Regions from separate parts of the Nocardia sp. NPDC052316 genome, predicted to be linked through region 2. Evidence: riboswitches for the same ligand, from Rfam matches in the RefSeq annotation. Region 2 holds a riboswitch; the other holds the start of a gene.
The links. Region 2 has a riboswitch for cobalamin ahead of ACIHA7_RS27815 (CbtB-domain containing protein). Riboswitches for the same ligand answer to the same signal wherever they lie in the genome.
Positions count from the first base shown of each region.

Region 1 (4,956 bases), on a different contig from region 2:
GATGTACCCGCCCTCGTTCCAGAGTTCTTCCTGGAGTTCCCGATACAGCGCGCGGCGGCGCTGCGGGTCCATCGCGGCGCGGGCCTCGGCGAACTTCGCGTCCCACCCTGGCCGCCGCCAGCCGGTGCCGTTGCTGGGGGAGGCGCTGGTCATGGTCTGGCCGTAGAAGTAGTCGAGACTGTAGTTCCACCAACCGATGTGCGACAGTGCGGCTTTACCGCTGACCTGGGAGAAGTAGGTGTCCGCAGGCACCGATTCGAGCCGGATGTCGATCCCGGCGGCCTTCGCGTGCTCGGCGAACAAGGTCGCGGAGTCGAGCATGCCCGGCGAGCCGTCGGCGGTCGGCAGCGTGACCGTCAGGTTCTCTTTGCCCGCCTCCCGCAACAGCTCTCGCGCGCGCCGCGGGTCGTAGGTCCGCTGTGGCAGACCGTCGTGATAGAACGGTGCGCCCTTGCCGTAGACGTCGTTGCCGAGCTCGGCGTAGCCGTAATACACCGAGTCGACCATGGCCTGACGGTTTACCGCGAGACGCATGGCCTGCCTGACCCGCACATCGTCGAACGGCGGTGTGTCCACGCGCATCTGGAACGCGCCCATCAGGCCGGCGGGCGGGACCACCACGGTGGTACCAGGGTCGCGCTCCAGAGTGCGCGCCTGCAGGTACGAGATCTCGTGCACCACATCGGCTTCGCCGGACAGGAAGGCGTTGACCCTGGCCTCGGTCTCCGCGATCTGGATGATCTCCACCTCGTCGAGCAGGGGGCGACCGTCCCAGTATCGATCGTTGCGCCGCAACAGGGTTCGGTCACCGGGCGACCACCGCGCCAGCGCGAACGGGCCGGTGCCGACCGGCAGCGACGACCCGTCGATGGTGCCGGTACCGTCCTTCACGATGTAGCAATACCAGCCCGCCAGTACCGAACCGAAGTCGGCCAGCGGCGTTTTCATCGTCACCAGCACGCCCAGATCGCCGTCCGCGCGGGTGCGTGACATATCGATGTTGGCGAGATCGCCGGAGGACTTCTTGGCCGGGTCGAGCATCCGCTCGAAACTCCACAGCACGTCCCGGGCCGTCAGCGACGAGCCGTCGCTGAACACCACGCCCCGGCGCAGCGTGATCCGCCACTGACTGCCATCGGCATTGGGCTCCAACGACTCCGCGAGCCGATAGCGCAGCGTCAGATCGTTGTTGTACGCGACAAGCTTGTCCCAGACGTTCTTCGACACCGCGCCACCCGCCGAACTACCGGCCTCGTGCGGGTCGAGCACATCCGCGCTCGCCGAGCGCCCCGCGATCACCGACCGCAGGCGCCCGCCGGGCCGTGGCGGTCCATCCGGGGCCGCCGGGCCGCCGTCGGTGCCGCAACCCGCGAGCAGCCCGCCCATCGCGAGCGCACCCGCACTCCCGAGCAGAAAGGAACGGCGACCGAGCCCGGGCCGCACCGCTGTGTACTTGTCCATTGCCATCCTCGTGGGGTGAGATCCCGTGTACCACGGCGCAGGTATCCTGGCTCCCGGATCAACGCTTCCCGCCGGTCTTCCAGCCTGGGTAGGCCGTGACCATGAATCGGCGGATCGCTCCTCGGTGACAGTTGCGGGACAGCCCCGGATTCGCACCGGTGTTCCCTACGCCGGATTCAGACCATACCGTCTGCGATGCTGGACGCCGACGAGCAGTCGGATTGCGGTACGTTCGGGTATCCGGGGATGCGCGGGCCGGCAACCCTGGATGATGGTCGGATGCTTCCCACCGACCGCCTGACCCAGGCGGACCGTCGCCCAGCGGTGATCGATACGCCCCTCGGCACCGTCGAGTTCTCCGTCACGCTCGCGGCGGACGTGCTACCGGCCGAGTCGAATACCCTATGGCGGTTGGCGAATGGCTCGCATCTGCATCGGTGGCAGCACCGAACCGCTACGGTCGACCTGTTGCTCGGCGGCATCGACGTCAAGCCATGGGACGGCGGCGCACCGGTCCCGGTGTGGGCCGGGATCTGGCAGGTGCAGGCGTGCGCGGAGGTGTCCGGACTGATCGTCTCGGCCGCGCTGACCGACCTGCCCGCCGACGCCTATGGCGGCCAGGACTCCGCCGAATGCCTCGCGGCGGTGAGCGTAGAGAACGAGCACTTCATGGTGTCGATCGGCGGTCCCGATGCGGAGCTGCTCGCCATGCAGGCCGCGGATGGCCGGCTGATGCCCTCCCGCTGGGCGCACCTGGTGCCGACCGGCGTGGCCGACACCACCACCGAATGCGTTGTGCGCTACCCGGATTCGGCCTCGATCGCGTGGCATCTGCCCGGCCTGGCCGCCGGGGAAGCAGCCCGGCTGTGCATCGCGTGTGCCTGGTGTCCCCGCGACGACGAGCGACCGGCCGCCTGGTACGCAGTCGACATCCCGCTCGACACTGCCTATCTTCACCTCGTTGCCGAGCCGACCTGATCGGCGGCATCCAGCACACGTCACTGACCATTCTTTTCGATAAGGCTGCGTGTGGCACGCGTGCGCTCGGCTCGAATGTCATTAGCATTCGATAGGCCATCGAACGGGCGCAGTGTAAATCGAAGCCAAGAAAGGACAGCTATGACGGAGGAATTTCCCCCCGGTTATACGGCGCCGGGCCAGTACCCGCCGCCGGTCCCTGGTTCTCATCGGCGGCCGGGCAAGGGCCTCGCCATTGCCGCGCTGGTGCTGGGCATCCTCGCGCTGCTCACCTTCTGGACCGTGATCGGTGGCATCTTGTTCGGCCTCGCCGGGCTCGTCATCGGCATCATCGCCGCGGCACGGGCTCGCAAGGGAGCGGCCGAGGGTTCCGCCATGGCGATAACGGGCTTGGTGTTGAGCATAATTGCATTGGTCGTGACGGCGATCGCCATCGCGGTCGGTTTCGCGCTTTTCACTTACACCGGCGGTGACGAGTTCACCGACTGTGTGAACGACGCCGGTAACGATCAGTCGAAAATCGATCAGTGCGAACGGGATTGGCAGCAGACGGTGGAGAACAAATTCAGTGTCACCCTCAGTCCGCAGCCGACCAACTGAGGAGTTCGTTCCCTCCTCACCGAGAATTGGTCGCGGCCGAGGACGATCTCGTTGGACAGCTGTGTTGAGCAGTGTGCACGACGCCGACCTGCCGATGAGTGCGTGGCACCACGCCCGCGCTCCGGCAGGCGGCCGAGCCCCGCGTGACTACGGCACCGCGGGTCATTGCGCTCGGTCGGGCGGGTGCGTCTAACTTCCATTGTGAATATCTTCATCCGTGGATAATTGAGCGCGACCATACCTGCCGACCAGTCGGCATCGCCCGGTCGGATAAATTCATTCGGCGTGCTTACCAATTCGGCGCAATTCAAGTGCGCAGTAGGGGTCGACGCAAAGGCGGTGGGGGACTATGGTTGTGACCTACCAGCCCCAGTCCCGAATCAGACTCGACGCCGAGAAGTATTGCGGGGCACCGAAGTCCGCTGCCTGGTCCCAGCAGTCGACCACCTCTGTGTATTTAGGTGGAGTCATGTCCCCATATGTCGAATATTTGGATCGCCGCATCGCATTGGGCACCTTACGAATTCGAGCGGTCGGTATGCATTGGGGTTGATTCACCGCAGCTGAAACATTGTTGCGCACCGTCTCGTTGTCATGAGAATTCCCGCACAATTCGACCAGTCCCTGGCCGTGCGTATTGCGCTGCCCAAGACCACGAGAGAACGACATAAAGGAAAGGAGGTGACAAAAATGACGAAGATGCCTTACATCGAGCCCCTGGTGATCTGCCTGGGCGCGGTCGAGGACCACACCACGATCCTCTTCCGCGGCGTGCCTGATCTGGTGAGCCACGGCAACCTGGTCTAGCCGCACGCAGTGATCGACCCGTGGTCCCCTCCCATCGGCACGTGACGGGGGAGGGGACCACATTTCTCGGCGATTTTGAGAGGTTCCGCCATCATGGACCATTCCCCACTTACCGTGGACTACCTCGGTTGCGCCGGCCGAGCGAGCGTGCCGCGCGACGGGGCCCCCGTCGATTACGCCTGCGTGCCCTTCCTCGCGCGTAGCGTCCCCGTGAGCCCGAATTACTTGCGGCAGTGGACAAGAGCGGGAACACACCCGACTGCGCTACCCGCGCACACGGCTGATCGAGCCTATCTCGCGCTGGGCGGCACCCTCACCGGAGTCCTGGACGAGGCTCTCACCGAACGGATTACCGCCACGCTCCGGAGCGGACGGTACGCCGAGCTGGCCGAGCTACCGGGCGACCTGGTCGGTTGCCTCGTCACCGCCGATCGAGTCTTCCTGTTCCGCAGCCTGTTCACCCGGGACACCCTGTTCTACCAGCAGTCCGGCCACACGCTGGCCTGGTCCAGCGATCCCGCCGACCTCGTCCCCGACGACCTCGACCGGCTGGACCGGGAAACCCTCTGGCGAATCTGCCGTGGGGACAGCATCTTCGCCTATCCCGAGCTGGGATTGCTGCGCCCCGGCCACCTGCTGGTGTTCGACGGTGTCTCCACCGAGGTCGTCCAGTACGACCGGATCAGGCCGAAGCCGCTGCCGCGCGGCAGCACCGCGCGGGATTACGCGGAGCGGGCCTGGGAACTCCTCCTCGCCGCGACCCGCCCATACGCGCAGGCCGGTCCCGTCGGACTACTGCTGAGCGGCGGCATGGATTCCTCGGCCGTGGCCGCCGCGCTGGCCGCCAACGGCGCCGACGTCACCGCCTACCACCTGGGCACCGACGACCCGCTCGCCGACGAGTCCGAGTACGCCCGCGCGGTGTGCCGGCATCTGTCCATCCCGTTCGTGCCGATCATGACCGACACCGGTGCCGGGCACGTGAACGAGGACTGGCAATTCTCCCACCCGTACAACCACACCGGGTTTCGCTGGTTGGAGCAGATCGTGCAGCGGGTCCACCAGGACGGCATCGCACTGCTCACCTGGGGTCGCGACGGTGACCTGCTG
Region 1 covers NZ_JBIUBB010000007.1:337,078-342,033, reverse strand. The annotation lists gene ACIHA7_RS33100 (ABC transporter substrate-binding protein) at 1-1,461, opposite strand, end outside; cobalamin riboswitch at 1,480-1,684, opposite strand; gene ACIHA7_RS33095 (hypothetical protein) at 1,741-2,439, shown strand; gene ACIHA7_RS33090 (DUF4190 domain-containing protein) at 2,581-3,039, shown strand; gene ACIHA7_RS33085 (asparagine synthase-related protein) at 3,940-4,956, shown strand, end outside.
Region 1: it holds a riboswitch for cobalamin, as region 2 does, so the genes downstream of both, ACIHA7_RS33100 (ABC transporter substrate-binding protein) here and ACIHA7_RS27815 (CbtB-domain containing protein) in region 2, are expected to answer to the same signal.

Region 2 (4,956 bases):
TTCGCCGTCCGGGACACCGTTTTCGTGCACGCCGAACTGGCCAATGCCAGGCAGGATCCCGCGCTGGCGCACCTGCGCGGTAAGCACGACGAGTCGTACGCGCTGGCCATGGCGACGGCCCGCGCCCTCGCGAAGGAGTACTGACATGAACTGGGTGCTGCTCGGTATCGCGGGCTTGGTGGAGATCGTCTGGTCGCAGAGCATCAAACCGACGGAGAACTTCACCCGCCTGGTGCCGACCGTGATCTGCTTCGTGCTCGGCGCCACCGCGGTGTACCTGCTGTCCAGGGCCATGCAGACCTTGCCCGTCGGTACCGCGTACGCGGTGTTCACCGGAATCGGCGCGGTCGGGGCGATCGGGCTCGGGATCGTTGTCCACAAGGACCCGCTCAGCGCGGGGCGGGTGCTCGCGCTCTCGCTGATCCTGGGCGGGATCGTACTGGCGCGGGTCACCAACCCGGAATAGGCCAGGCTCCGAAGCGTCTGAACCACACCGGGTTTCGGACGGCCGACGGGGACGGAGCGCTGCTGTACCGCGTCGTGAAGGTTGCTAATGCGGCGCTCTAGTCTGACCCCGAGACGTGCGGCGGCGGGCTGGCTAAGCTCGGGGGCTGCATCGAAAATTGCTTACCAGTGAAAGGGATTTAATGCCTACACGTACCGCGCGTACCGCTTGGACCGGTTCTCTGCAGGAGGGGTCCGGGCAGGTCGAGCTGGCCAGCTCCGGGGTCGGCAAGTACGACGTGTCGTTCCCCAAGCGCTCCGCCGACGAGGCCGACGGGACCACCAGCCCCGAGGAGCTCATCGCGGCCGCGCACTCCTCCTGCTACGCGATGGCGCTCTCGGCGCAGATCGGCAATGCGGGCGGCACCCCGGAGAGCCTGGACGTCACCGCCGACGTGACCCTCGGCCCCGACCCTGCCGGTGGCTTCCGGATTTCCGGCATCAAGCTGACCGTCCGCGGCAAGGTCTCCGGTATCGACGCCGATGCCTTCGCCGCCGCGGCGGAGGCGGCCAAGGCGGGCTGCCCGGTCAGCAAGGCGCTCGCGGGCGTCGACCACATCTCGCTCGACGCAGCCCTGGCGTAGTTGTCACTCGCACCGCCACATGGTTTTTCGCACACCGGCGGGTGTGCGAAAAGCCATGGGGTTATGCGATGTTCAGGCCCGGCGAAAGAAGCGACGGGCTTCGGGGTGGTACATCGCCGGGATGGCGACCAGGACCGCGGCGATGTGGATCGCGCGGAACAGGCCGACGGTCGCGGATTCGACGGTGATGTTCGCGAACAGGTCGCCGAACTCGTCGGCGGACAGCAGCGCGGCCAGCGGTTCGATGACCAGTGACAGCAGGCCGATCACGCCGATGCCGAAGGTCAGTACCAGCCGCGCCCAGCGGGCGCCGTGCGTCATCCGGACGGTGACCATCAGCACGACCAGGTAGATGCCGAGCCGCACGGCGAGACCGGTCGCCAGGCCGGCCAGGTCCGCCTCCTGGCGTTCGAGCACAGCGGCGGCCCGAACAATCCCCTCGGCGACTCCGGCGAGCAGTGCGACGGCCATGCCGAGGTAGGCGATACGGATGGCGCGTGGCGGCTGCACGGGCGCACCCGAACGAAGCGATGCGGGCCACAGCGAAAGGGCGGTGTCGGTCATGACACCGACACTGCCCCTCGTCTTCCGGATGTGGATCAGCCTGCGGTAGCGATCGACTCTCGTACCGGAGTATCAGTGCGCGTGGCGAATTCGGTGAGCGCGGCGAAGCCGAGGGCCAGGCAGGCCCACAGCGTCGCGGTCTGGGCCAGCGACGCCACCCGGAACTGCCACAGCAGGGTGGCCGGGAAGTCCGCCTTCACCTCGTCGACGCCGGGCAGCAGGATGTAGCCCACCGCCGTGACGAGGACGAACGCGGCGACCCCGGCGATCAGCCGCAGCATGCCCAACCGCCCGCGCAGCACCTTGTAGACGTACCCGCCCACACCGACCGCCACCAGGCCGAGCAGTACTGCCGCCAACCACAGCAGGGTGCGCTGGTTGATCGTGTCCGGATCACCGACCGCAGGTGGGTTCGCCGGATACTTGAAGAACGGCACCGCGACGACCGCGGCCCAGCCGCCGAGGCCTAGTACGAGTGCGAGTGCCGGCCCGGACAACGTCGTGTGGCGCCGCGCGAAATGCGCGACCGAGGCGAAGATCGCGCCGAGCGCCAGGCCGGCCAGGCCGAGGGCGAGGAACTGTCCCGCCTTCTGCCCGGCGCGGCTGACCAGTGGTTCTTCCTCGTCGCCGTGCGAATGTCCGCCGCTCGCCTCCGGTTCCGCGCCGTGCGGGTGACCCGCGGCGGAACCGGCTTCCTCGATGGCGATGGCGGCGTCGACCTTCGGCTCGCCGACGAAGTAGCCGACCGATGCGGCCAGCAGGCCCGCGATGAGGCCCGCTAGAAGTCCGCGCAGCAGGAGGGTCCTGAGCGAACCGATCAGGGGGAGGGCAGACGATGGAGTCGGCGGGGTGGGTGGACTCAGTGGCACGGCAGTCCCAGCAGGTGGCGTCCGTCGTGCATCAGCTCGTGCAGGTACATCCCGCTGCGCGAGATGACGCCCTGATCGAAACCGACCAGGTACAGGGTGAGCAGTGCGAGAAGAACGACACCTACCGTGACGAGCACAGTGGCGAGTGAATCGGTTGCCCGGCTCGGCGAATGCGCGATAGCCATGCGAGTCCTCCTAGGGATGCGCGTCCCGTCGATGGGGGCGAGAGTGCCGGTGTCTGGCTGTCCGGCACCCAGGGGCTCGATGCATGGAACACAGTGGCGCGACCGCTCCGGAATCTCACCGGATTACCGCATCACCCTCGCGTTTTGTCCTTCGAACTGTGACACCTGGAGGCACCCGACGTCAATATGACCAGCGCGGACCGCGCCCCGTCGTCGGGCGAGTCGCCGGGCAGGTCGGCCCGCCCGGCCATCCTGAACTACGTCAGCTCGCCGGCTTCGCGGCCACGTCGAGAACCACCTCGAATTCGAGCAGCGAGGCACCCGTGGAGACCGGCTTCTGCCGCTCGCCCGCGTGCGCCTCGCGCGCGGGCCCGTCCCGCCAGGCCGCGAACGACTCCTCCGAATCCCACTGGGTGACAACGAAGTACCGGTTCTCGCCGGCGACCGGCCGGAGCAACTGGAAGCCGAGGAAGCCGGGCGAACCCTCGACCGCGTGCGCACGGTGGGCGAACCGCTTCTCCAACTCGGGGCCTGCGCCCTCGGGAACCTCGATCGCGTTGATCTTCACTACAGCCATGGCCTCGACAATACGACCAGCGAGCGGCCACTCGATATGGGCCGTATCGGGGGCAGTGCGCACGCCACGCGCGAGCCCGGCAGAATCGGCGGGGTGTTGCACGACGAAGGCGGAGCGGGGGTACCGATCCTGCTGCTGCACGGGCTGATGGGCAGCGCCCGGACCTGGCACGACCAACTGGACTGGCTGCGCGACTACGGCCACGTCTACACCTTCGATGCCGCGGGCCACGGCAGACCGGCTCCTGCCGAGTTGACCACCGAGGCCTTCGTCGCCGACCTGGCCGCCGCGACCGCGGGCATCGCCGAGCCCATGGTGGTGATCGGGCATTCGATGGGCGCGCTGCACGGCTGGGTCTTCGCCGCGACGCACCCGCAGCGGGTGCGCGCACTGGTGATCGAGGACATCGCCCCGGACTTCACCGGCCGCACGGCGGCGAACTGGGCGGCGATGATCGAGGCGTGGCCGCAGCCGTTTCCGGACGCGGCGGCGGTACTGAAGTTCTTCGGGCCGGTCGCCGGGCGGTACTTCCTGAACTCGTTCGAGCACGGTCCGGACGGCTACCGGCTGCACGGCTCGGTCGCGACCTTCCGCGACATCTCCGAGGAGTGGGGCGGTCGCGACTTCTGGCCGCAGTGGCACGCCATCCGCGTGCCCGCCCTGCTGCTGGAGGGCGAGCACACCATCACCCCGCCCGGCCAGATGCGGCGGATGGCCGAGATCCATCCCGACGCCGAGCACGTACTCGTCGCCGGCGCAGCGCATCTCGTGCACGACGACCAGCCCGAGCACTACCGCGCCGAGGTCGAACGTTTTCTGCGCCGCGTCCTGAACCTCTAGCGCGGCGCACCCGGTCAGGCGCCGATGCCGCCTTCGCCCGCGAGGGCGAACAGGCCATCGACGGTCTGCTCGATCAACCCGTCGACCAGCAGTGAGTCCAGGGCACGGGCCCGCTGGCCCGGGTCGCGCGGCCACGCCAGATCCAGCCGCACCCGTTCCACCGGGCCGGTCGCGCCGCGCAGCACGTCGAGCAGGCGCCCGCGGGCTTGGCGGTCGGTGCCCTCGTATTTCTGTGTGCGGCGCACGATTTCGGAGACCGGACGGCCCGCGGTGACCCACGCGCAGCTCGGCAGCGGGCAGCGCGCGCAGTCCGGTGTGCGGGCGGTGCACACGGTCGCGCCCAGCTCCATCAGCGCGGCCGAGAACACCGCGGCGCGGTCGATCTGTTGCGGCAGTAGGGCTTCGGTCTCCGGCAGGTCGCGCGAGGACGGGTTACCGGCCTCTGCTCGCCCGTGCACGGCACGGGCGACCACCCGGCGCACATTGGTGTCGACCACCGGAACCCGTTGTCCGTAGGCGAAACACGCGACCGCCCGCGCGGTGTATGCCCCGATGCCGGGCAGGCTCAGCAACACCTCGACATCGGCGGGCACCTCGTCGCCGTGCTCGGCCGCGAGCACCCTGGCGCACTCGTGCAGCCGCAGCGCGCGGCGCGGATAGCCGAGCTTGCCCCAGGCGCGCAACACCTCCGCCTGCGAGGAGGCCGCCATCGCCGACGGCACCGGCCAGCGCGCCACCCACTCGCGCCAGATCGGCTCGACCCGGACCACCGGCGTCTGCTGCAGCATGATCTCGCTCATCAGGATCTGCCACGCGGTGACCTCGGCGCGACG
Region 2 covers NZ_JBIUBB010000006.1:6,814-11,769, forward strand. The annotation lists gene ACIHA7_RS27790 (FMN-dependent NADH-azoreductase) at 1-144, shown strand, start outside; gene ACIHA7_RS27795 (DMT family transporter) at 146-466, shown strand; gene ACIHA7_RS27800 (OsmC family peroxiredoxin) at 648-1,088, shown strand; gene ACIHA7_RS27805 (hypothetical protein) at 1,161-1,652, opposite strand; gene ACIHA7_RS27810 (CbtA family protein) at 1,688-2,521, opposite strand; gene ACIHA7_RS27815 (CbtB-domain containing protein) at 2,512-2,706, opposite strand; cobalamin riboswitch at 2,733-2,898, opposite strand; gene mhuD (mycobilin-forming heme oxygenase MhuD) at 2,969-3,283, opposite strand; gene ACIHA7_RS27825 (alpha/beta fold hydrolase) at 3,377-4,123, shown strand; gene ACIHA7_RS27830 (A/G-specific adenine glycosylase) at 4,138-4,956, opposite strand, start outside.